One region of the Caulobacter sp. RL271 genome, then DNA from elsewhere that is predicted to be linked to it. Evidence: predicted binding sites of a transcription regulator. Region 1 holds the regulator's gene; the other holds the start of a gene.
The links. The regulator LexA, encoded in region 1, represses DNA repair genes until DNA is damaged. The targets are predictions, from matches to a motif close to ATGTTCNCNANNTGTTCT.
Positions count from the first base shown of each region.

Region 2: recA (recombinase RecA) is a predicted target of LexA. The motif match lies at 1,082-1,099, and genes of this name have one in related genera.

Region 1 is NZ_CP096040.1:2,967,119-2,974,790, reverse strand. Features, by position in the region: gene gltA (citrate synthase) at 1-301, opposite strand, end outside; gene gltX (glutamate--tRNA ligase) at 369-1,796, opposite strand; gene MZV50_RS13995 (ComEC/Rec2 family competence protein) at 1,959-4,142, shown strand; gene MZV50_RS13990 (isocitrate lyase/PEP mutase family protein) at 4,171-4,926, shown strand; gene MZV50_RS13985 (energy transducer TonB) at 4,933-5,328, opposite strand; gene lexA (transcriptional repressor LexA) at 5,403-6,107, opposite strand; gene MZV50_RS13975 (class I SAM-dependent methyltransferase) at 6,279-7,145, opposite strand; gene lepB (signal peptidase I) at 7,197-7,672, opposite strand, start outside.
Region 2 is NZ_CP096040.1:1,691,580-1,699,251, forward strand. Features, by position in the region: gene MZV50_RS08240 (sensor domain-containing phosphodiesterase) at 1-943, opposite strand, end outside; gene recA (recombinase RecA) at 1,205-2,275, shown strand; gene alaS (alanine--tRNA ligase) at 2,693-5,338, shown strand; gene MZV50_RS08255 (hypothetical protein) at 5,462-5,974, shown strand; gene MZV50_RS08260 (PepSY-associated TM helix domain-containing protein) at 5,976-7,283, opposite strand; gene MZV50_RS08265 (TonB-dependent siderophore receptor) at 7,297-7,672, opposite strand, start outside.

The DNA of each region.
Region 1 (7,672 bases):
CGAACTCGTCCGCGCTGGGCAGTTCGCCGTTCAGCAGCAGGTGGCAGACCTCGAGGAAAGAGGACTTCTCGGCCAGCTGGTCGATCGGATAGCCGCGGTGCAGCAGAATGCCGGCGTCACCGTCGATATAGGTGATCTTGCTCTCGCACGATGCGGTCGAGGTGAAACCCGGATCGAACGTGAAGTGGTCGCTCTCGGCGTAGACCTTGCGGATGTCCAGGACGTCTGGACCCGTGCTGCCCTTGAGGATCGGCAGGTCGTAGCTCTTGTCGCCGATCGTCAGCGTGGCTTTATCGGTCATACTTAGACCCCTTCATAAATTGGAACGAGCAGTCCAACTTTCGTTTTCGCACGTGCGTTATAGCGCCTCATGCGCGCGACGCCAGGGCGTCGTCAAGGCGCCCCAAACTCTCTTCGCGGGAGAGCGCGGCCATCGTCTTGTTCAGGTCCGGAGCCGGCGCGCCGCCGGTCAGGATCCCGCGCAGCGCCGGGCCGAACTTGCCGAAGCCGACGCCCTCGGATTCCGCGAACGTTTTCAACACGGTTTCCAGCGCCGCGGCGTCGAAGGCCGGCGCCGCGGCCAGCTGGGCGCGCAGGCGCGAGAGCCGCTCGACCGTTTCCTCGGTCAGTTGCTTCTGCGTTTTTTCTTCCAGGGCCAGCGGGCGCGTCTTCAGCGCGAAGGCGCAGTGGTCCACCAACTCCAGGATGGTCTTGGCGCCTTCCTTCACTTCGGGGACGGTGCGAGCGATGCGCTCGCGGGCGTCGGCCGGCAGGGCCTCACCGCGCTTTTCCGCGGCCGTCAGGGCCAGTTCGGTCAGGCGGGCGTCGTCGGCCTTGCGCAGATGCTGGGCGTTGATGTGGTTCAGCTTGGCCCAGTCCAGGCGCGCGGGCGCCTTGACCACGTCCTTGACGTCGAACCAGCCGATCGCCTGTTCGTCGTTGAAGACCTCGTCGTCGCCGTGGCCCCAGCCCAGGCGCGCCAGGTAGTTGCGCATGCCCTCGGGGATGTAGCCGAGGTCGGCGAACTCGCCGACGGCTTGTGCGCCGTGGCGCTTGGAAAGCTTGGCGCCGTCGGGACCGTGGATCAGCGGGATGTGGGCGAAGGCGGGCACGGACCAGTCCATGGCCTGATAGATCAGGGTCTGGCGGGCGGCGTTGTTCAGGTGGTCGTCGCCGCGGATCACGTGGGTGACGCCCATGTCGTGGTCGTCTACGACCACGGCCAGGTTGTAGGTCGGGGCGCCGTCGCCGCGCAGCAGGACCAGGTCGTCTAGCTCGATGTTGCGGAAGGTCACCGGACCCTTGACCAGGTCGTCGACCACGGTCTCGCCGTCCAGCGGGCCCTTGAAGCGGATCACGTGCGGGACCGAGAGATCGCCCTCCGGCGCATCACGCCAGGGCGAGCGGATGGCGCGGCCTTCGGCGCGGGCCTTCTCGCGCGCCACTTCCAGCTCCTCGACGGTCATCCAGCAGCGATAGGCGCGGCCCTTGGCCAGCATGTCCTGCACGACCTCGACGTGGCGCGGGGCGCGGGTGTGCTGGAAGACGACCTCGTCGTCGGACTTCAGGCCCAGCCAGTCCAACCCCTCGAAGATGGCGGCGACGGCCGCCTCGGTCGAACGCTCGCGATCGGTGTCCTCGACGCGAACAAGGAACTTCCCTCCCGTATGCCGGGTATATAACCAGTTGAACAGCGCCGTGCGGGCCCCGCCGATATGCAGGAAACCGGTGGGCGATGGGGCGAAGCGCGTGACAACGCCCGTCGTGGAAAGGCCGGTAGGGGTGGGGTTCGACATGGACTTCAAGGCTGCAGGGCTGAACGCCGGAACGGCGTCGAAGAACGCGAGCCGCGACGCGGCTTGGGCGGGGCGTCTTAGCACGCCGCTTCCCGCCGGGACCAGCGCTTTTCCGCATCGCGGCGAACTTGGCATTGCCGTCAAAAATACAACGGTTTCGGTATGTTAGGCGTCGAAGTCATCGATGGCGCGTCGCCGGCGCCCGCGACGCGGTTCTCGTGGCCAGGCCTGGCCGCATTGGCGATGGCCGAGCTGCGGGTCAATGCGGAGCGCGCCTTCCTGTGGACGCCGGTCGCGTTCGGTCTGGGGGCGGCGGCCTATCTGGAGGCGGGCCGGGAGCCGTCCGTGTGGGGGCTCGGCGGCCTGGCGCTGCTGTTGGGGACGGTCTGGCTGATTTTGCGCCGCCGCGAGGCGACGACGTTCGTCCTGGTTCTGGTCGGTCTCATGGCGTTCGGCGCGGCCGGCGGGCTGGCGGCCAAGATCCGTAGCGACCGCGTGGCGGCGCCGATCATGGCGGGTGAACGCGTCGTGCGGCGCGTGGACGGTTTCGTCGTCGACGTCGTCAGTCCTGGCGCGAGCGGGCCGCGCGTGCTGATCGCGCCGGCCTCGGTGTCGGGGCTGTCGCCCGAACGAACACCGCGTCGAATCCGGGTGACGATTGGCGAGAACGAGACCCCAGGGCCGGGACGGGCCGTACGGCTGAAGGCCATGTTGGGACCGCCGCCGCCGCCCGCCGCGCCGGGTTCCTATGACTTCGCCCGCGACGCCTGGTTCGACTCGGTTGGGGGCGTCGGTTTCACGATCGGAGAGATCGCGCCGGCGCGACTGGATCCGCCGCCCTGGCGGCTGCGTCTGTCCATGGCGGTGAACGCCTTCCGCTGGAGCCTGGCCGAGCGAATTCTAGCGCGGATGGGGCCGGGCAGCGGGGGTATCGGCGCGGCCATGGTCACGGGCCATGAGGCCTGGATCACGGAAGAGCAGACCCAAGCGATGCGGGCCTCCGGCCTGGCGCACATCCTGTCGATCTCGGGCCTGCACATGGCCATTGTCGGCGGCTTCGTGTTCGGCGTGGCGCGGCTGGGCGTCGCGGCCTGGCCATGGCTGGCCCTGCGGGCGCCGGGCAAGAAGATCGCCGCCGTGGCCGGGCTGGTCGCTGTGCTCGGCTATCTGGTCATCTCTGGCGCGCCACCGCCGGCCGAGCGGGCGGCGATCACCGCCAGCGTGGCGTTCCTGGCCATACTGTTCGACCGGCGGGCCATCACCTTGCACGGCCTGGCGGTGGCGGCGCTGCTGATCCTGGCGCTGAAGCCCGAGACCGCCGGCGAGCCGGGTTTCCGGATGTCGTTCGCGGCCACCGCCGCGCTAGTAGCTTTGGCGGAAAGCTGGCCACAGCCGGTGCGCGAGATCTCCACGCCCTGGTGGATTCGCTGGCCGCAGGCGGGGTTCACCTGGTTGGCCGCCAGCGTCGCGGCCAGCCTGGTCGCGGGTCTGGCCACCGCGCCGTTCGCCATGCAGCATTTCAACCGCGTCGCCGTCTGGGGTCTTCCGGCCAACCTGGCGGTGGCGCCGCTGTCCTCGTTCGTGATCATGCCGTTCCTGGCCGTCGGCACCCTGCTGGAGCCCTTCGGCCTGGGCGCGCCGTTCCTGGCTGTCGCTGGTTGGGGCATCGACGGTATGGTCGGGATCGCAAACGCCTTCGCCGGCGCCCAGGGCGCTCAGCGGATCGTGGCCAGCGCGCCGCCCCAGGTGCTGGTGATCGCCTTTCTGGGTCTGATGATCCTGTGCCTGTGGCGCGGGAAGCTGCGTTGGATCGGCGCGCCGCTGGCCTTGGCCGTCGCCCTGTGGCCAAGGCCGGCGCCGCCCGATGCCTGGATCGCCGCCGATGGGGCCACGGCCGCCGTGCGCTCGGGCGATGCGGCCGTCCTGCTGCGCACCGACGCCAAGCGGTTCGGGGCCGAGCTGTGGGCCCGGCGCCGGGGCCTGACGCCGGCGACCTGGAGCCTCTATGCCTGCGACAAGCGGATCTGCGCGCCGGCCCTGGGCGCGCCGGTTCGGCTGTCCCTGGCCTGGAGCCGCAAGGCCCCCGACGCCGAAACCCTGTCGGGCCTGTGCGTGAACAGCGAGGTCGTGGTGATACGCGGCGCCGCGCCCGAGCGCATCCCGCCATTGTGCGCCGATACCGTGCTGCTGACGGCCGAAGACTTCGCGCGGGGCGGGGCCGCCGAACTCTATCGCCGCTCCGACGGCTGGCGCATCGTCTGGGCCCAACCCTTGCGGGGCGATCGACCGTGGAGCCGCCCTTCGGGCAGCCGCCTGCTGACACCTGATGGCACGGGTGGCGGCTAAGTCTCGCTCGCCTTCTGGAGGATCCGTGATGTCGAACCCGTTCGCCGCCCGCCGCGCGGCCTTCCGCGCCCTGCACGCCGAAGGTTGTTTCGCCTTGCCCAATCCCTGGGACGTCGGCAGCGCCAAGAGGCTGGAAAGGCTGGGCTTCAAGGCCCTGGCCTCGACCAGCGCCGGAGCCGCCTGGGCCATGGGCAAGGACGACGGCCAGATAACCCGTGACGAGGTGATCGCTCACCTGACACAGCTCTGCGCCGCCACCGACCTGCCGGTGAACGCCGACTTCGAGGCCGGTTTCGCCGACACGCCCGAAGGGGTCGGAGAGAGCGTCGCTCTGGCTATCCAGGCCGGCGTCGCTGGGCTGTCGATCGAGGACTGGTCGGGCTCGGCGCTCTACGACCTGCCGACCGCCGTGGCGCGGCTCAAGGCGGCTCGCGCGGCGATCGACGCCTCGGGCCAGGACGTGATCCTGGTCGGGCGCACCGAGGGCTATCTACGCGGCGTCCGCGACCTGGCGCCGACCCTGGAGCGTCTGAAGGCCTATGCCGAGGCCGGAGCGGACTGCCTCTATGCGCCGGCGGTGACTGATGACGATGAGATCCGCGCCATCGTTCAGGCCGTAGCGCCCAACCCGGTCAACGTCCTGTTCTGGGGATCCGAGATGTCGGTGCAGAGCCTGGGCGCGCTGGGCGTTCGCCGGGTCAGCACCGGGGCCTCCCTGGCCGCTGCGGCTTGGTCCGGCTTCGATGTCGTCGCCAAGCGGTTGGCGGAGGAGGGGCGTCTGTAACCGCCTCTACTTGAAGACGACGCTATAGCTTGGGTTTCGCGAGGAACTCGCGCTTCGGAGCCCGGTCGAGCGATATTCGATGGTGAGGGTGATGGACCGGCCGGCAGTCGGCTGGCCGTCTTTGGCGACGCTGTCCACCACGACGTCCGGCAGCAGCCGCTTGGCGGAATCGTCGAAGCCTCGGCCCGCTGGCGTGACTGACAGCAGTTCGCAATTCTCGAGCCGGGTCTTGTCGTTGACCAGGCAGCGGGCCTGGACGTCTCCGGCCACGCCCATTCGCTGAGCCTGATCAGGATAGTAGGCGCTGAATGGCCAGCGTCTCGCGTGACGGAGTTCGACGTCCTGTGGCGTCAGTGGCGCGGCCGTTGCGATCTGCGCCATGACCAGCCAAGCGACAATCATGGCATATCTCTCACACGAAAAAGGCCAGCCTCTGAGGGGCTGACCTTCTTAAATCACAGATTGAGTATATTCGCCTAGTGGTAGCGGCGGATCAGACCCACCAGCTTGCCCTGCACCTCGACCTGATCGGGGCCGAAGATGCGGGTCTCGTACTTGGGGTTGGCCGCTTCCAGGGCGATCGAGCCGCCCTTCTTGCGCAGGCGCTTCAGGGTGGCTTCCTCGCCGACCAGGGCGACGACGATCTCGCCCGAGGTGGCGGTGTCGCCCTTCTTGATGATCACGTAGTCGCCGTCGAGGATGCCGGCCTCGATCATCGAGTCGCCCTGCACCTCGAGGACGTAGTGCTCGCCGTTGCCCAGCATGGCCTCGGGCACCGGAAGGCGCTCGCGCTCGTGCTGGATGGCGTCGATCGGCGTGCCGGCGGCGATGCGGCCCAGGATCGGCAGTTCGCGGCTATCGTTGGCCGGAGCCGCCGATGGCGCCGGGGCGGGCGGCGCGCCGCCGCCTTCGAACACCTGCGGCCGGAAGGCGCCGCGCCCCTTGGGCGGGGCGGCCGTCGTGGCCTGTTGCGGCAGCTTCACCACCTCCAGCGCCCGGGCCCGGTGCGCCAGGCGGCGGATGAAGCCACGTTCTTCCAGCGCCGTGATCAGCCGGTGGATGCCCGACTTGGACGCCAGATCCAGGGCTTCCTTCATCTCGTCGAAGGACGGGGAGACGCCGGTCTCCTTGATACGCTCGTGGATGAACATCAGCAGTTCGTGCTGCTTGCGGGTGAGCATGTCGACCTCGGCTGGAGCGCGGAACAAACCGCAAACCTTGCGAATGTTCTCTAGGCGTTCCGCGTCAAAGTCAAGTCGGGGCGCGACCCTCGTGAAAAGCTTTGCAAAATCAAAGCCTAGGCGGCCGAATAGAGTAAATGTCGCCCAGAATCAAAAGCTTAACGAAAGCTTTCAGGCGCGCTTGCGGGCGACGATGATGTCCTGGTCCTGCAAGGGCTGGCGACGCCAGACGCCGAGGGCTTGGTTCAGCACGTCGAGGCCCAAATCGTCGTACTGGACCAGGATCGGCTCGAGGTCGTAGCCGATCACCGACTCCGGCAGCTCCGGCGTGGCGGTCCAGCAGCCGTCCAGACGATGGACCATGTCAAAGGCGATCTGGCCGTTGCCGGTGTTGGCGCGGGCCTCGTCGTCGATCAGGTACCAGGAGACGATGCTGGTCCCGCCGGGCTTCAGCACGCGGGCGATCTCACGGGCGAACTGGGCCTGGTCGGCGGCCAGCAGGTGGGTGAACACCGAGCCCAGCCAGACATAGTCGAAACTGGCGTCCGGATAGGGGAAGACGTAGGCGCTGGCGGGCTGCGAGCCGGCCGGGTTGTAGCGGTCGCTATGCATGTCGGCGTGCACGAACGCGAATCGCGGATCGCCCACGGCGATGTTGGCCCTGCACCAGTCGATGGCCTGGGCCATGACGTCGAAGCCAGCGTAGCGGCCGGACTCGTCCAGATAGTCGACCAGCGGCGCGGCGGCGCGGCCGATGCCGCAGCCAACGTCGAGAATGGCGTGGTGCGGTTGCAGGCCGGCCTCGATGAACAGACGCTTGAACTCCTGGCCCACGCGGACGTAGTCGGCGTCGGCGGCGCCGACCAGGTGCCAGAGTTCCTGCGGCGCGGCGACGGCGTCCGCATCGGCGGCGGGAGGCGGGGGCGCGATCGCTGGAGGCGCGGCGGGCAGCAGCGCGCGGCGAAGGCGGCCCAGCACCGGACGCAGGGGCGCGGGCGTGGCGCTGCGCAGCGCCGCCAAGAGTGAGCTGTCCCGCATCCGATTCCCCTTCAATCCGAAGTTGAGCGGACCCTAACGACGGTTGTGGCCTCAGCCAACCGTCGGGGCGGGCAGCTTGCGGAACGTACGGTCCAGCCGCAGGCCGTGGCCGGTCCATGAGAACAGAATCCGCTCGGCGCGGCCGACCAGGTTCTCGGCGGGGATAAAGCCCATGCCTAGCTCCGGCGGCAGGGCCACGTCGCGCGCCACGTCCCAGGCGCAGGAGGCGTAGCCCTTCGGTGTCGAGCCGGGGTTGAAGCGGCTGTCGGCCGAGTTGTCGCGATTGTCGCCCATCACGAAATAGCAGCCGGCGGGCACGGTATAGACGCCGGTATTGGCCGCCGGGGTGTCGGCGCCGAAGCTGTTGGTGGCGTAGGTTCGGCCATTGGGCAGGGTTTCGCGCAGATGGCGAACCGGGATGGGATAGTCGCCCGGCGAACCCTCGGCGTCGACGCCGGTCAGCGTCTGGCGGACCGGTGCGCCGTTGATCCGCAGAACGCCGCCCATCATCTGGATGCGATCGCCGG
Region 2 (7,672 bases), 1.3 Mb from region 1:
CCTCGAAGCGCACGAGGGCCTCGTGATGGTGCGCCAGGCCCGTGGCCAGCGAGACCACCGGCTGGAACGCCAGGGTGAAGCGCCGCTGGCTGACGGCCGCGCCCAGGGCGCCGGCGCGGGCCAGGGTGCGCTTGACCGATCGGTTCATCGCTTCGGCCAGCGTCGTTGGCGCCTCGTCCTTCAGGCCCTCGCGCAGGAAGTCGTCGAGGGCGTAGCGCAGAGCCCGCATGGCGCGCGACCCGCCGCCGGACTCCAGCGGCACGACATGGGCGCTGACGTCGGCGCTGACCATCCTAGTCAGGCGCTTGACCATGTTCTCGGGCCGGTCGTCGCGCTGGCGCAGCAGGGCGAAGCGTTCGGGCGACAGCCGGGTCGCGGCCGAACCACCGTGCGACTCGGCGCGGACGGCGCTGGCGACGCGGACGTCCAGGGCGGCGACCTCGCTGGGCGCCAGGCTCTCGCGCAGGGCGCCGAGACCCGCGAACTCGACCATGGCCAACTCCAGCTCAAGGCCGGTGACGCGCGCGGCCTCGAACAGGCCTTGGGCGATGTCGTCGAACGACTCGCGGGGCTGCAGGCTGTCGGCGGTCAGCGGCGGGCCGGCGGACTGGGCGGCGGTGGCGGCGCACGAGACGCGGCCTTCGTTCTCCGGCAGGGCGCGCAGGATCACGCGAACGCAGCGATCCTCCTCCCCGTTCAGGCGCAGCACGACGGGGCCGCGCCGCGCGCCGTCGTCGGCGCAGTTGAGCATGGCGTCCATCAGCGGGCGGTCGTCGGGATGGAACAGTTCGCTCCAAGCCTGACCCATCAGACCGACCTCGGACTTGCCCATGACCTTCTGCGCCGCGCCCAGCGCCAGGCGCACGCGGCCGCTCTGCAGCTCCACGAGCAGGTCGGCGCTGGCGAAAGCCAGGCCCAGAAGGCGACGTGGATCGATCGACAAGACGGCAATCCTCCAGGATGCGCGGAGCTTGCATCACTTGGCTTAAGGAGCTGTTGCGCTCGGATGTTCCGGCGTCTCCGCTTCTGGCCTCCACGCACCGCGTTCGCCCTACGACAGAAACGGACGTTCCTTAGGTTGAGAACATCTTGCGAACATGGAACAAAGCATGTACGCATTAAACATGTTCCACAGGTCGTTGGGACGCGGCGCGGGAAGCGCCGATCGGACGATCGGAATCATGGGATAGAGGGCGGACCAACAATGACCAGTCAGGCGGCTTTGAAACTCGTGGGCAAGGAAGAAGGCGACAAGCAACGCGCGCTAGAGGCGGCTCTCGCCCAGATCGACCGCGCGTTCGGCAAGGGCTCGGTGATGAAGCTGGGCGAGAAGGGCAAGGTCGAGATCGAGTCGGTCTCCACCGGTTCGCTCGGTCTGGATATCGCCCTGGGCATCGGCGGCCTGCCCAAGGGCCGGATCATCGAGGTCTACGGTCCGGAAAGCTCGGGCAAGACCACCCTGGCCCTCCACGTGGTGGCTGAGGTTCAGAAGGCCGGTGGCACCGCCGCCTTCGTCGACGCCGAGCACGCGCTGGATCCGGGTTACGCCCACAAGCTGGGCGTGAATCTCGACAACCTGCTGGTCTCGCAGCCCGACAACGGCGAACAGGCCCTGGAGATCACCGACACCCTGGTGCGTTCGGGCGCTGTCGACATCGTCGTGATCGACTCGGTCGCGGCCCTGACTCCGAAGGCCGAAATCGAAGGCGAGATGGGCGATAGCCTGCCGGGCCTTCAAGCTCGCCTGATGAGCCAGGCGCTGCGCAAGCTGACCGGTTCGATCAACAAGGCCAACACCATTGTCATCTTCATCAACCAGATCCGTCACAAGATCGGGGTGATGTACGGCAGCCCGGAAACGACCACGGGCGGCAACGCGCTGAAATTCTACGCGTCGGTGCGCCTGGACATCCGCCGTACCGGGTCGGTCAAGGTCCGCGACGAGATCATCGGCAACAACGTCCGGGTCAAGGTGGTCAAGAACAAGGTGGCCCCGCCGTTCCGCGAGGTCGAGTTCGACATCATGTACGGCGAGGGTATTTCCAAGCTGGGCGAAGTCATCGACCTGGGCGTCAAGGCCGGGATCATCGACAAGGCTGGCTCGTGGTTCTCGTACGGCAGCCAGCGTATCGGCCAGGGCCGCGACAATGTCCGCGAGTTCCTGAAGACCAACCCCGACGTGGCCGCCGACATCGAAAAGGCCGTCCGCAAGTCGTCGCAGAAGATCGAGGAAGAGCTCCTGGTCGGCGGTCCCGAGGATGGCGAGGAGGAATAGCCTCCTCGCAAGGTTTCGCGGCCCTCGCCCAGCTCCGGGCGTTCCCCGCCTTCAACACGCCCGCGGCCGGACCGCCGCGGGGGCCGCGATTTCAGGCCGCCTGGACCCCATGCCAGGCGGCCTATTTCTTTGGATCCTCCCCTGTGAAACGGGAGAGGTGATCCGGAGGGCCGGAGGGAGCTAGCAAGTATCCGTCCGGCTTGCCCCTCAGCGCGGAGTTTATCCTCGAGCCGACCTTCGGTCGGTCCTGGGGGGCGACAAGCCCCTCGCATCGCGTGGGAGCATCTCCAGCCTCCGACCTCGCTCTTTTCAGCCCCATCCCGGGTCCCCATCTTCGAGTCGGTTTCCCCTTCGCGAAAAACCGCGCTATGAGCGCCCGACTCCGGCCGCTCGCCGGCGCCTAGACTTGAGACGCTCATGCCCAGCTTGAACGAGATCCGCAGCACCTTCCTCGACTACTTCGGCAAGGCCGATCACGCCGTCGTGCCGTCCGCGCCGCTGGTGCCGCAGAACGATCCGACCCTGCTGTTCGTCAATGCCGGCATGGTGCCGTTCAAGAACGTGTTCACCGGCGCCGAGACCCCGGCCCATCCGCGCGCGGCCAGCTCGCAAAAGTGCGTCCGCGCCGGCGGCAAGCACAACGACCTGGACAATGTCGGCTACACCGCCCGCCACCACACCTTCTTCGAGATGCTGGGTAACTTCTCGTTCGGCGACTACTTCAAGGAACAGGCGATCCACCACGCCTGGACCCTGCTGACCAGCGAGTTCAAGCTGCCCAAGGAAAAGCTGCTTGTCACGGTGTACCACACCGACGACGAGGCGGCCGACCTCTGGAAGAAGATCGCCGGCCTCTCCGACGAACGCATCATCCGCATCCCGACCAGCGACAATTTCTGGTCCATGGGCGACACCGGCCCGTGCGGCCCGTGCTCGGAAATCTTCTACGACCACGGCGAAGGCATTCCCGGCGGCCCTCCCGGCAGCCCCGATGAGGACGGCGACCGCTTCATCGAGATCTGGAACCTCGTCTTCATGCAGTTCGAGCAGCTGGCCGGCGGCGAGCGCGTCTCGCTACCCAAGCCCTCGATCGACACCGGCATGGGCCTGGAGCGGGTCGCGGCCGTGCTGCAGGGCGTGCACAACAACTACGACGTCGACCTGTTCAAGGCGCTGATCGCCGCGTCGGTCGAGCTGACCGGGGTGAAGGCCGAGGGCGACCAGGCCCCGTCGCACCGCGTCATCGCCGACCACCTGCGCTCGAGCTCGTTCCTGCTGGCCGACGGCGTCACGCCGTCGAACGAAGGTCGCGGCTACGTCCTGCGCCGCATCATGCGCCGCGCCATGCGCCACGCCTACCTGCTGGGCGCCAACGAGCCCCTGATACACCGCCTGGCCCCGACCCTGGTCGCCGAGATGGGCCAGGCCTATCCGGAGCTGCGCCGCGCCGAGGCTTCGATTGTCGAGACCCTGCGTCAGGAGGAAGAGCGCTTCCGCGTCACCCTGGGCCGCGGCATGGGCCTGCTGGACGAGGCCACCGCCAACCTGACGAGCGGCGGCGTGCTGGACGGCGAGACCGCCTTCAAGCTCTACGACACCTACGGCTTCCCGCTGGACCTGACTCAGGACGCCGTCCGCGCCAAGGGTCTGACCGTCGACACCGACGCCTTCGACGCGGCCATGGAAAAGCAGCGCCAGATGGCGCGCGCCAACTGGGCCGGCTCAGGCCAGCAGGCCGGCGCGGCCGCTTGGTTCGCGATCAAGGAAAAGGCCGGCGCCACCGACTTCGTCGGCTACGAGACCACCGAGACCACCGGCGTGGTCAAGGCGATCGTCGTCGACGGCGCCGAGGTCGAGAGCGCCACGGGCGGGACGACCGTCGAGGTGCTGCTGGATCGCACCAGCTTCTACGCCGAGAGCGGCGGTCAGGCCGGCGACACCGGCGTGCTCGAAGCCAACGGCCGCGAGAACCGCGTCGTCGACACCCAGAAGCAGGCCGGCGAACTCTATGTCCATCGCGTCGAGCTGTCGGGCGAGCTGAAGGTCGGCGACCAGGTCGTGGCCTCGGTCGACGCCGAGCGCCGCCATACCACCCGCTCCAACCACTCGGCCGCGCACCTGGTGCACGCCGCCCTGCACCACGTGCTGGGCCCGCATGTCGCCCAGAAGGGCCAGATGGTCGACGGCGAGCGCATGCGCTTCGACTTCAGCCATGGCGGCCCGCTGACGGCCGAGGAACTCGATAAGATCGAGGCCGAGGTCAACGCGGTCATCCGTCAGAACGTCCCGGCCGAGACCAAGGAGATGGCCCCGCAGGAGGCTATCGAGGCTGGCGCCGTCGCCCTGTTCGGCGAGAAGTACGGTGACAGCGTCCGCGTGCTGACCCTGGGCAAGTCGCTGAGCGACGAGGCCAAGGCCTATTCGGTCGAGCTGTGCGGCGGCACCCACGTGGCCCGCACCGGCGACATCGCCCTGTTCAAGATCGTCTCGGAGCAGGGCGTCGCCGCCGGCGTGCGCCGCATCGAGGCCCTGACCGGCGAGGCGGCTCGCCGCTTCCTGCTGGACCAGGCGGGCGTGGCCAAGTCGCTGGCCGATCAGTTCAAGACTCCGGTCGCCGAAGTGGGCGCCCGCGTCGACGCCCTGATCGCCGACCGCAAGCGCCTCGAGAAGGAACTGGCCGACGCCAAGAAGCAGCTGGCCCTGGGTGGCGGCGGCGGCGCGGCGGCCGGTCCCGAGGATGTCAACGGAACGGCCCTGATCGCCCGCGTCCTGGACGGCGTCGGCGGCAAGGAGCTGCGCGGCGTCGCCGAGGAGTTCAAGAAGCAGCTGACCTCGGGCGTCGTCGCCCTGGTTGGCACCTCTGACGGCAAGGCCGCCGTCACCGTGGCCGTGACCGCCGACCTGACCGGCAAGTTCAGCGCCGCCGACCTGGCCAAGGCCGCCGTGATCGCCATGGGCGGCCAGGGCGCCGGCGGCAAGGCCGACTTCGCCCAGGGCGGCGCTCCGGATGACAGCAAGGCCCAGGAAGGCCTCGCGGCCGTCAAGGCGGCCCTCGCGGGCTGATCGGCTAGCCGCTGACGAAGAGACGAGGGGGCGTCGAAAGGCGTCCCCTTTTTCGTGTCCGCTTGACGGCGTCGCGGCTTCCAGCTCAATTGAATTACGAATGTAGTTCTTGCGGAGGGGCGCATGTTGCGGAAGGGCCTGATGTTCGCCGGTCTGCTGCTGGCGCTGGCCGGTTGCGACCAGAAGTCCGGACAAGCGGATGCGCCGAGGCATTTCACGCCGCCCGCGCTGTGGCGGGTCGAGGTCGTGGAGGATTCCGGCGGCCAGACCGGCGTGGTCCAGGTCTGCGCCAATCCCGAGCTGATCAGTTCGTTCACCCGCGTCGAGCCTCGGGTGAACGGCCAGCCGTGTCAGACCTACGGCAAGGTCGCCAAGGACGACGCCGACGAACACATCGAGCGCTGCGCGGCGGGGGGCTTACGCTACGGGCTGTACGTCACGACGCAACGCCGGAGCGCGGACGACTTCACGGTCCGTTTCGCCCTGCAGCCGCTGCAGGCCGCCGGCGGCAAGGTGGTCCAGGCCCGCCGCTACCAGCGGATCGGTGACTGCCCCTCGGGCTGGAAAGCCGGCGACCAAGGCAAGCCCGGCGGCGCGCCGACGTCGAGCCTGCTGAGCGGGCAGGGACCCGGCTGAGCTAGTCCTTCGCCCGACGCGCCACCCGCGCCTTGCGCTTCTTCCACCAGATCACCACGCCGGTGACGCTGAGCGCGGCGACGACCAGGCCGGTGAACGAGATCAGGATCCGCCCCGGCAGGCCCAGGATGCGGCCCGAGTGCAGCGGGAACTGCGCCTGGACGAAGATGTCGGCGGCCGTGCCCACCCAGGGCAGGCGCTCACCCGCCGGCAGGCCGGTCGTGCTGTCGTAATAGAGATAGGGCGTACCGACGCCGGCCGCGCCGTGGTCGCCGCCGGGCTGGTGGAAGGTGACGCCATAGACGCCGTAGCCCGGCGCGTAGAAGGCGCCGCCGACCGGATCGGTCCAGCCACGCCTCCTGGCTTCCGTCTCGGCCGTGGCGATGACCTCGGCATAGGTCTTCCTGGCGACGATCGGCTGGTCCAGCGGCGCGGGCGCGCGCAGCTCGAACGGACCGGGCGTGGTCTTCGAGACCTTGGACAGCACCGGATAGAACACCTCGGTATAGAGGTTCAGCGAGAAGGCCGTGAAGGCGACGGTGAACAGGACGCCCCACAGCCACAGGCTGAAGGCCCGGTGGATGTCGAAATTGATCCGGTAGGCGCTGGCCTTGGTCTTGATCTGCCAGGCCGGCTTCCAGCGGCTCCAGAAGCTGTTGCCGCTCTTGCCATTCTTCCCCTTTTGGGCCGAGGCGCGCGAGGGCAGGGTCAGGTAGGCGCCGGCGAAGCAGTCGATCGTCCACAGCACGGCGATCACCCCCATCAGCCAGACGCCCCAGCGGTCGACGCCCCACAGGGCCGGGATGTGCAGGCTGTAGTGCAGCACATAGAGGAAGGAGACGAAGGTCTCGGTCGTGATCGGCCAGGCCGCGCCCCATTCGCGCCGCCCCAGTTCCTCGCCCGTCGCCGGGTCGAGGAAGATCTGGTTGTAGCCGGGCGTGAACAGCTTGCCCGTGGCGGGGTCCTGCCTGGGGCTGACGCCGAAGGCGTAGGCTTCGCCCGGTTCGGGAGCCAGGGGGACGAAGGTGACCTGGACGCGCGGGTCGCGGGCCTCGATAACCTTGGCCAGTTCCAACGGCGCCTTGGAGGGGCCTTCGGCGCGGGCGTGCATCAGGTGCGGATTGAGGATGTCGTCCAGCTCGTGGTCCCACGAGATGACCGCGCCGGTGACGCCCGAGATGAACAGGAAGCCGGCCATGACCAGGCCGACCCAGCGGTGCCAGAAGCCGATGATCGGGCGCATCGGCGGCAGGCGGAATGTTCGGTTCTCGGTCTTCCGGGCGATGGCGGGGGGCGTGCGGGCGTCCATCTCTTGGTCGACCCTAGAAGGCGTAGTCGAGACGCAGCGACACGCTGCGCGGGGCGGCGTAGTACGACTGGTCCCACATCAGGCTGGTCAGGTAGGTCTTGTCGGTGGCGTTCTTGACGTTGACGGTGGCGCGCACCTTGTCGGTCACGTCGATCCCCGCCATCAGGTCCAGGACGCCGTAGGCCTTCTGGGTGACCGTGACGGCGCCGGCGCCCTCGATGTCGCCCTGCCAGCGCAGCTGGGCGCCCAGGGTCAGGTTGCGCGCCGACGGGATGGTGTAGGTGGTCGAGGCCTTCAGCGTCTTGCGCGGGGTGTAGAGGCGGGTCTTTTTGCCCTCGGCGTCCTCGATCTTCAGGTCGGTCCAGCCCAGGCTGACACGCCACTGGTCG